Regions from separate parts of the Vibrio hyugaensis genome, predicted to be linked through region 2. Evidence: predicted binding sites of a transcription regulator. Region 2 holds the regulator's gene; each other region holds the start of a gene.

Region 1 (3,203 bases), 250 kb from region 2:
CCAGCACAAAGTCGTCCGAAGAAAGATGCGGTCGTAGTCGAAGGTGTCGATAACCTAATGACACACCTAGCACGTTGTTGTCAGCCGATCCCAGGTGATGAGATTGCAGGTTACATCACCCAAGGTCGCGGTATTTCGGTCCACCGCAGTGACTGTGAGCAACTAGAGGAGCTTCGTCATCACGCACCAGAGCGTATCATTGATACCGTTTGGGGCAGCGGCTTTGTCGGCTCTTACATCTTGACGGTTCGTGTTGAAGCAATGGAACGTGGCGGTCTGCTAAAAGACATCACAACGCTATTTGCGAACGAGAAAATCAAAGTCACCAGCATGAAGAGTCGTGTCGATTACCGCACGCAAATGTCGATCATGGACTTTGACCTTGAAGTGACCAATCTTGAAGTGTTCTCACGCGTTTCGAAACGTGTTGAGCAGATCAAGGATGTAATGTCGGTAAAACGCCTCGGCTAAAATTCTCGTCATACTTGAAGCTGATAGCGTTGTTGCCTGCGCTCACTCGCTCCATCACATAGGCAAGCTATGCTCAGGAGTCTCGCTCGCTTGCCGCCTAGCTACAGCTTCAATTATTTAGAGAATTGATCAACATATAACAAAGGTGAGTGGTTTTGGCTGCTCACCTTTTTCTTTAGATAGAAAGGTTTAAAGGAACAGAGAAAATGAGTCATCCAATTGAACAGTTAGAACAAATCATGGCGAAGTTGCGTGACCCAGACGGCGGTTGCCCATGGGACTTAAAGCAGACCTTCGACACCATTGTTCCGCACACCATTGAAGAAACCTACGAGGTGGTGGATGCGATTCAAAACCGTGATTGGCCGAACTTGCAAGAAGAGTTGGGTGACTTATTGTTCCAAGTGATTTTCTACAGCCAAATGGCAAAAGAACAGGGGCTGTTTGATTTTTCTGACGTCGTCGAAACTGTGAATGAAAAACTGACTCGTCGTCATCCTCATGTTTTTTCTGATGTTGAGTTTGAATCTGATGAAGAAATTACCGCTAATTGGGAGGCGGAAAAAGCCAAAGAAAAAGCACAAGTAGGCAAAGCTGAAGAAAGTATTCTAGACTCAATACCGAACTCTCTACCTGCGCTTTCTCGTGCTACAAAAATTCAAAAGAAATGCGCTAAATATGGTTTTGATTGGGACTCTCTGGGTCCTGTAGTCGGGAAGGTACAAGAGGAAATTGAAGAAGTGATGGAAGAGGCGCTTCAAGTCAACCCCGATGAAACCAAGGTAGAGCTTGAGTTGGGGGACTTATTATTTGCGACCGTCAACCTATCTCGTCACTTAGGCAAAGACCCTGAAGTCGCTTTGGCCAAAGCAAATCTAAAGTTCTCAAGACGCTTTAAAGGCGTGGAAACTAAAGTTGCAGCGCACGGTAAGCAACTCACAGACTTTACTCTAGATGAACTCGATTCGATGTGGGATGAAGTGAAACGAGAAGAGCAAAGCTGAAATTGCATGAATACTCGACTTTGATTTGAAGCAAAAAATAAAAAATTCCGGTGTGATAGATTTCACGTTGTGGCGTTAAGGAGCTTCTGGTATATTTACGTCCCGTCCAGAAGCACTCCATTTCCCTCATTCAACCAATTTCAGGTTAAACATGACGACAAATTACATTTTTGTTACTGGCGGGGTTGTATCCTCTCTAGGTAAAGGTATTGCAGCAGCATCTCTTGCCGCTATTCTAGAAGCTCGTGGTCTTAAAGTGACTATGATGAAGCTTGACCCTTACATCAACGTTGATCCAGGCACAATGAGCCCAACTCAACACGGTGAAGTGTTCGTTACGGAAGATGGCGCAGAGACTGACCTTGACCTTGGTCACTACGAGCGTTTCATCCGCACCAAGATGACTAAGCGTAACAACTTCACTGCAGGTCGTGTTTATGCAGACGTACTACGTAAAGAACGTCGCGGCGATTACCTAGGTGCAACCATTCAGGTTATCCCTCACATCACTAACGCTATCAAAGACCGCGTAATCGCAGGTTCTGAAGGCCATGATGTTGCTATCGTTGAAGTCGGTGGTACGGTAGGTGATATCGAATCACTACCATTTATGGAAGCTATTCGTCAGCTTGCTGTAGAACTAGGCCGTGAACGCGCAATGTTCATGCACCTAACTCTAGTTCCTTACCTAGCAGCTGCGGGCGAAGTGAAAACTAAGCCAACTCAGCACTCTGTTAAAGAGCTGCTATCTATCGGCATCCAACCAGATATTCTAGTTTGTCGTAGCGATCGTATGATCCCTGCTAACGAACGTAAGAAAATTGCTCTTTTCTGTAACGTACAAGAAAAAGCAGTTATCTCAATGAAAGATGTAGATTCTATCTACAAGATCCCTCAGCTAATCAAAGCTCAAGGTCTAGACGATCTTGTTTGTGCTCGCTTTGGCATCAATGCGCCAGAAGCTAACCTGTCTGAGTGGGAACAAGTAATTTACGAAGAAGCTAACCCAACGGCAGAAGTGACGATTGGTATGGTTGGTAAGTACATTGAACTACCAGATGCATACAAATCAGTAAACGAAGCGTTGAAACATGCTGGTCTTAAGAACCGTCTGAGCGTTAAGATTCAGTACGTTGATTCTCAAGACGTAGAGAACAAGGGTGTTGAGATCCTAGAAGGTCTAGACGCAATCCTTGTTCCTGGCGGTTTCGGTGACCGTGGTATCGAAGGTAAGATTCGCGCAGCTCAATACGCTCGTGAAAACAACGTTCCTTACCTAGGTATCTGTCTAGGCATGCAAGTGGCACTGATCGAATACGCGCGTAACGTAGCGGGTATGGAAGGTGCACATTCAACAGAATTTAACAAAGAGACGAAGTACCCTGTGGTAGGTTTAATCACAGAGTGGGTTGATGGCGAAGGTAAAGTTGAAGAACGTACCGAGAAGTCTGATCTTGGTGGTACTATGCGTCTTGGTTCACAGCTATGTCACCTAGAAAAAGGTACGAAAGCTCGTGAACTATACGGCAACGCGACAATTCATGAGCGTCACCGTCACCGTTATGAAGTGAACAACAATCTTCGTCCGCAAATCGAAAAAGCAGGCCTTAAAGTATCTGGCTTGTCAGCAGACAAGAAACTGGTAGAAGTAATTGAGAACCCAGCTCACCCATGGTTCGTAGCGGCTCAATTCCACCCAGAGTTCACATCAACACCGCGTGATGGTCA
Region 2 (3,203 bases):
AGTAATTTTCGACAAGGTTTGTCATGTCAGCTAAACATCCAATCATTGCGGTTACTGGTTCATCCGGTGCCGGTACCACCACTACATCTGAAGCCTTCCGCAAGATGTTCAATATGATGAACGTCAAACCTGCATGGGTCGAAGGCGATAGCTTTCACCGTTTTACTCGTCCAGAAATGGACGTCGAAATCCGTAAAGCCCGCGAGCAAGGCAAACACATCAGTTACTTTGGTCCACAAGCCAATGACTTTCCGGGGTTAGAAGAGTTCTTTCGTCAGTTTGGTGAAGATGGCACTGGCAGCGTGCGCCGTTATCTGCACACCTTTGATGAAGCGGTCCCATATAACCAAATGCCGGGCACCTTTACACCTTGGCAAGATCTGCCAGAAAACAGTGATGTCTTGTTCTACGAAGGCTTGCATGGTGGCGTGGTGGATGGCGATGTCAATGTGGCACGTCACGTCGACTTTCTAATTGGCATGGTGCCAATCGTCAACTTAGAATGGATTCAAAAGTTCGTCCGTGACACGCGCGATCGTGGCCACTCAAGAGAAGCGGTCATGGATTCGATCGTGCGCTCAATGGATGACTACCTAAACTACATCACCCCGCAGTTCTCTCGAACGCACATCAACTTTCAGCGTGTCCCAACGGTCGATACATCCAACCCACTCAATGCCAAAGGCATCCCAAGTTTAGATGAGAGTTTTGTTGTCATACGCCTTCGCGGCATAAAGAATGTCGACTTTCCTTATTTACTGGCAATGATTGATGGCTCATTCATGTCTCGCCACAATACTATTGTGGTACCGGGCGGTAAGATGAGCTTTGCAATGGAGCTCATAGTAAGGCCGATTCTGCAGCAACTTATCGAAACAGGGAAAATTGGCTAAAAACCTTGCCATCGTAGTGTTTACTTTTCATACCGTGATCATGTGCACAGTTTTGCTTACAAAATCTCAATGATGGCACGATTAAAATCAAGAAATCGTTTTCGAAAAAGGATACTATTTCTAACCGAAACACAAGAGAGCTTGCAGCATATAAAAAGTGCTCTTATTCTAGTAGGCCAATTCAGGCTTAGCTAAAATATGGATAGCGCAAGCGTACCCTGCAGAGGAAGTGAGATATTATGGTTCTAGGTAAACCTCAAACCGACCCAACATTAGAGTGGTTTCTTTCACACTGTCATATTCATAAGTACCCATCAAAAAGCACGCTAATTCACGCGGGCGAAAAAGCAGAGACTTTGTACTACATCGTTAAAGGTTCTGTTGCGGTTCTTATCAAAGACGAAGAAGGTAAGGAAATGATCCTTTCTTACCTAAACCAGGGCGACTTCATTGGTGAACTTGGTCTATTCGAAGAAGACCAAGAGCGTACAGCTTGGGTTCGCGCTAAATCTCCTTGTGAAGTGGCTGAGATTTCTTTCAAGAAATTCCGTCAACTTATCCAAGTTAACCCAGACATCCTAATGCGTCTTTCTGCGCAAATGGCTCGTCGTCTACAAGTTACTAGCCAAAAAGTGGGTGACCTAGCGTTCCTAGACGTAACTGGTCGTATCGCTCAGACTCTTCTGAACCTTGCTAAACAGCCAGATGCGATGACGCACCCAGACGGCATGCAAATCAAGATCACTCGTCAAGAAATCGGCCAAATCGTTGGCTGTTCTCGTGAAACAGTAGGTCGTATCTTGAAGATGCTAGAAGAGCAGAACCTAATTTCTGCGCACGGTAAAACTATCGTTGTTTACGGAACTCGTTAATCTCGATTAACGTTTAAAAAATTTAAAAGCCACCAAATGCAAGTTTGGTGGCTTTTTTGTTTTTAAGAGCTGAGAATAGGGAACGGAAAACAAAGAGCCGAGAATTGGGAACACTGCGTTCCGAGAGCGGACTTCGTCCTTCGAGATATAGCCCTCTCAGATTCCGAGAGTTAAAGCCTCCCGAGGCGAAGCGTTTCCGAATTCATAGGGCATAGCCCGTTCTCGTATCTATTAACCGTTGGTGCTTTCGAAGATCTTATCTGCCGATGCAGCCACAAATCCTGGGTACAACTCACCGTTATCCATTGGATAGCGCTTAGCAAACTCGTAGAAGCCTCCAGGAATCACCTCAACGCCTTCAGTAAAGGTCACTGGCACTTTGTCTGCCATGGTCGATGATTGCTCTAGTAGCACCTCTGGCGTGCCTTTTACTTCACCGCCATTCTCGTTGATGGTGAAACCAGCAGTGCGTAGGTAGTCGTTCACTTGCTTCACTTCTTGATGCTGGTTGAGTTGATTAACGCTCACTGTGAAGTGGTTAGCTCCGTAACCGTGCGCAGCAAGCCAAGAAGCGTATTCACTCTCTTTCGCCAAGGTTTGGAAGTCAGCATAGCCGAGGTTCCACAAACGTCCGCCGTATAAGAAGTCACTGCCTGTCAGTTTAGAAGCATCAACCTGCTCTACCAATTTATGAACAATGGCTTGTAGCTCTGGTGAGCACTCATCCACTTTCAATTCACTGATGAAGACTTTTGGTTGTTTTGGATCTGGGTGCTCAAAATGTTTTGCTACCAGCTTTTTGCTTTCAAATACGTAGTCACCACAGGCTTTGTAGCCCACCGCCAAGAATGGCTTCGCTAACGTTTCAATGCCTAGGGGATCGACATTAAACGTACGTAGAGCAATATGGTCATTAATCAGAGGCTCATCTTCTTGAAGAAGTTGATGGACTTTAGCAGCGGAAGGACAAAGACGTTTAATGTAGTCTTGCCATAGCGATTCAAATAACACATCGGGCGTCATAACGACTCCTTGTTATGCAATGTAGAGTTAGGGGTAAGAGAAGTTGACCGCTCGTTCACAGCCCGGAGGCTGTCCAGAATCACGAACGAGCGGTCATCAACCTGTGACGGTATGTGTGGCATAAGTGCCAGTCAGTCAACACGCACTGGAGAGTCTTAAGCTCGCCTTTGGCGTTTGCCAGCGCGCTTACCAGAATCCTAACTTGGTAAATAGCTCCGGCAGAGAGAAGCGGCGATACTTTGTCACCGCTTCGTTTTCTCTATTACAGGCTTACACCCGGACTCAATGTGGCAGGCAAGACCGCCTCTTGTCCTTCCATTGATGCCATTGGATACGCACAGTAGTCTGCTGCGTAGTAAGCACTTGGACGTAGGTTACCCGACGCACCCGGACCACCAAATGGTGCGTCACCACT
Region 3 (3,203 bases), on a different replicon from region 2:
CCTGACATTCCCAAAGACGTAGAGGGTAAACCGTGTCTGATTCGTAACCGACGATAGGTAGATCCCAAGGCATTGCTTTTACAGACATGCCAGGAACCCATTTACGAACTTCTTTACCGTTCTCGTTTACCACTTCAACGTGACCGTAGAAACCGATTTCTTGCGCAAGCTCTGGACGAGCCACTTCCCAAGGGTAACCTTCTACACCGCGCCATGCGTCTGGTGCTTCTTGTTGACGGCCGTCTTTGAACGACTGCTTAAATAGACCGTATTCGTAGTGCAGGCCGTAACCTACAGTGGGGAATTCTTGCGCCGCACATGAATCCATGAAACATGCCGCTAGACGACCTAGACCACCGTTACCCAATGATGGGTCGCGTTCTTCTTCTAGAAGGTCAGTTAAGTTGTGACCTAGTTCAGCCATTGCTTCAGTGATCTCTTCGTAAAGACCCATGCTGATTAGGTTGTTACCCGTCAAACGACCGATTAAAAATTCTAGAGAAAGGTAGTTAACGCTTTTCGCATTCTTGATGCGAGGATCTTCTTCTGTAGCAAGCAAGTCACAAGTCGTGAATTCTGCCAGTGCGCGACCCATTGCGAGGTACCATGCACGGCTGTCTGCATTTTCAATCGTGTGTGCATAAGTTACAGATAGATGCTTCTTCACACTCTCTTGGAACGACTTCTTGTCAAATTGTTTTTGTTGAGTTGGTTTCATTAAGAAATTCTCACGTCATTTAGTAATTCATCTGCCATACATCCTGCATTTCCCTCTGTGAATAAACATCCTCCTGTTTCTCCTCCTTCGTGGGAGGAGGGGGTAGGGCGTAGAGGGGGTACCATTGAAAAGTTAGTGATCCAAATCGCAACACAGCTGTCTCTCGCCCTGTTCTTAGTGATTCGGATCACAACCAATCTTGAGAAAGATTAAAATTTGTTCATGACGGTTTTTATGACCCCTTCTTACTCCAATGTAAAAACTGTCTAATCGATCACATTACGCCTTTTAACATCGATAATTTTTTCGTAATAGATGTGCAACTCAAACTACATGAAATCAATACCAGCGACGTTTAAGTGACCAGAATCACAAATACAGGGCGTAGTTGACGGCATTTTCATCAACTCTCGAGAATTAGGAAGTGGATCAAAGTAAGAGGCATTTCTGATGTCGTACCATCCCAAACGACTCACAAGCCTGTACACTTTTCATACAAACTAAAATTTTTAGTGGTGTGGGTCAGTTTTCTAGTTTCGCTAGCTCAAAAAACAAGGACAGAATCAATAATGTGGATTCCATCTAAACTTACTCGTCCAGGTCGTTTGCATAACGCGATCGTCCGTCCGCGAGTATTGGACTTACTACAACAAGCGCCTTACTACAAATTAGTATTATTCCGCTCGCCTGCTGGTTACGGGAAAACCACCATGGCAGCACAATGGCTGTCAGACAAACCAAATGTTGGCTGGTACAGCATTGATGACAGTGATAACGATGGTTTCCGCTTCGTTAACTATCTACTGCAAGCCTTAAATAAAGCCACCAACTACAACTGCTCTAATGCTCAAAAACTGGCTGAGAAACGTCAATTTTCGTCTTTGCGTTCTCTATTCAGCGAAGTTTTCGCTGAGATGGCAGATTTTCAGCATGAGTGTTACGTCGTTTTGGACGATTACCATTTGATCACCAACGACGAAATTCATGAGTCCATGCGCTTCTTCTTAAAGCACATGCCAGACAACCTAACCGTGGTTGTGACAAGCCGTGCGGCACCACCTTTAGGTACGGCTAACTTACGCGTACGCGATTTAATGATCGAAATTGGCAACGAAATGTTGGCATTCGATACAGAGGAAACCACACGTTTCTTCAACCAACGTATTGCCGATGGCATTGATGAAGATATGGCAAACAATCTACGTACTTATGTGGAAGGTTGGCCATCCGCGTTGCAATTGATCGCGCTGCAAGCACAACATCAAAACCGCACACTGGCACAAACCGTCGAGTCGGTTTCCCAGTTTAATCATGCGCACCTATGGGATTACCTCGTCGAGGAAGTGTTTGATTTGCTTGATCACGAAACACGCCACTTCTTAATGCAAGTGTCGGTGCTGGACCATTTCAATGATGAGTTAGTTTTCGCACTCACACAGCGTGAAGACGCGCTAGGTATGATTGAATCTCTGAACCGTTATGGCCTGTTCATCTATCCGCTGGAAGGTGAGCAAAACTGGTTCCGCTTCCACAATTTATTTGGCGAATTCCTTTCTCATGAACGTCTTGCTCGAATTCCACAACAAGAAAAAGACCTACATCGTAATGCCGCCGTTGCTTGGTTGAACCAGAAAGCACCGCATCAAGCCATTCATCATGCGCAGAAATCTCATGATACCGACTTGATCGTCGAAATCTTAAATGAATTTGGTTGGAAGATGTTTAACCAAGGTGAGTTAACCACCTTAGAATCGGCGATCAACAAACTGGATAAAGAGTTACTCTTCAGCCATCCAAAACTGTCGATGCTACGAGCATGGTTGGCGCAAAGCCAACACCGTTACAATCAAGTGGGCGAGTTGTTGGCAGAAGCCGAAGAAGAACACACTAAGCGAAATATCGAGTTGGATTCTGGCTACCAAGGCCAAGCTCACGCCCTGCTCGCTCAAGTTGCGATCAACAGTAACCAACCAGAGCGTGCATTGGAACTAGCCGAACTGGCATTGAGTCAACTTGACCCTACCGTGTACCGCAGTCGCATCGTGGCGACATCGGTCGTCGGTGAAGTTAACCACGTATTGGGTAAGCTCGATCGTGCATTGCCAATGATGCAACAAACCGAAAAGCTGGCTCGCCAGTATCAGGTTTACCACCAAGCGTTGTGGGCAATCCTGCAGCAAAGCGAAATTATGATTGCGCAAGGTTACGTTCAAGCAGCATTTGAACTGCAAGACTCAGGCTTCCGTCTGATCGAAGACCAGCAGCTTCAGCACGTACCCCTTCATGAATTCTTGCTGCGTATTCGCGCTCAAGTATTGTGGTGTTGGAACCGTCTGGATGAAGCAGAAGAGTGTGCGTACAAAGGTCTGCAAATTCTGGAAAATCACTCACCAAGCAAGCACTTACATAGCTACTCAATGCTGGCACGTATTGCAATTGGCCGTGGTGAACTCGATAAAGCAGGAAAATTCATTGAGCACATCCA

What was found. The regulator CRP, encoded in region 2, controls carbon source genes, mostly activating them, when cyclic AMP is high. The targets are predictions, from matches to a motif close to TGTGANNNNNNTCACA.
Region 1: the regulator CRP is predicted to act here: its motif matches at 1,527-1,542, upstream of C1S74_RS13700 (CTP synthase).
Region 3: the regulator CRP is predicted to act here: its motif matches at 1,077-1,092, upstream of malT (HTH-type transcriptional regulator MalT).

The regions. Positions count from the first base shown of each region.
Region 1 is NZ_CP025794.1:2,759,602-2,762,804, forward strand. It holds gene relA (GTP diphosphokinase) at 1-471, shown strand, start outside; gene mazG (nucleoside triphosphate pyrophosphohydrolase) at 678-1,475, shown strand; gene C1S74_RS13700 (CTP synthase) at 1,627-3,203, shown strand, end outside.
Region 2 is NZ_CP025794.1:2,505,239-2,508,441, reverse strand. It holds gene C1S74_RS12400 (phosphoribulokinase) at 24-893, shown strand; gene crp (cAMP-activated global transcriptional regulator CRP) at 1,133-1,765, shown strand; gene C1S74_RS12390 (DUF1338 domain-containing protein) at 1,997-2,788, opposite strand; gene astD (succinylglutamate-semialdehyde dehydrogenase) at 3,051-3,203, opposite strand, start outside.
Region 3 is NZ_CP025795.1:355,330-358,532, reverse strand. It holds gene C1S74_RS18825 (glycogen/starch/alpha-glucan phosphorylase) at 1-718, opposite strand, end outside; gene malT (HTH-type transcriptional regulator MalT) at 1,288-3,203, shown strand, end outside.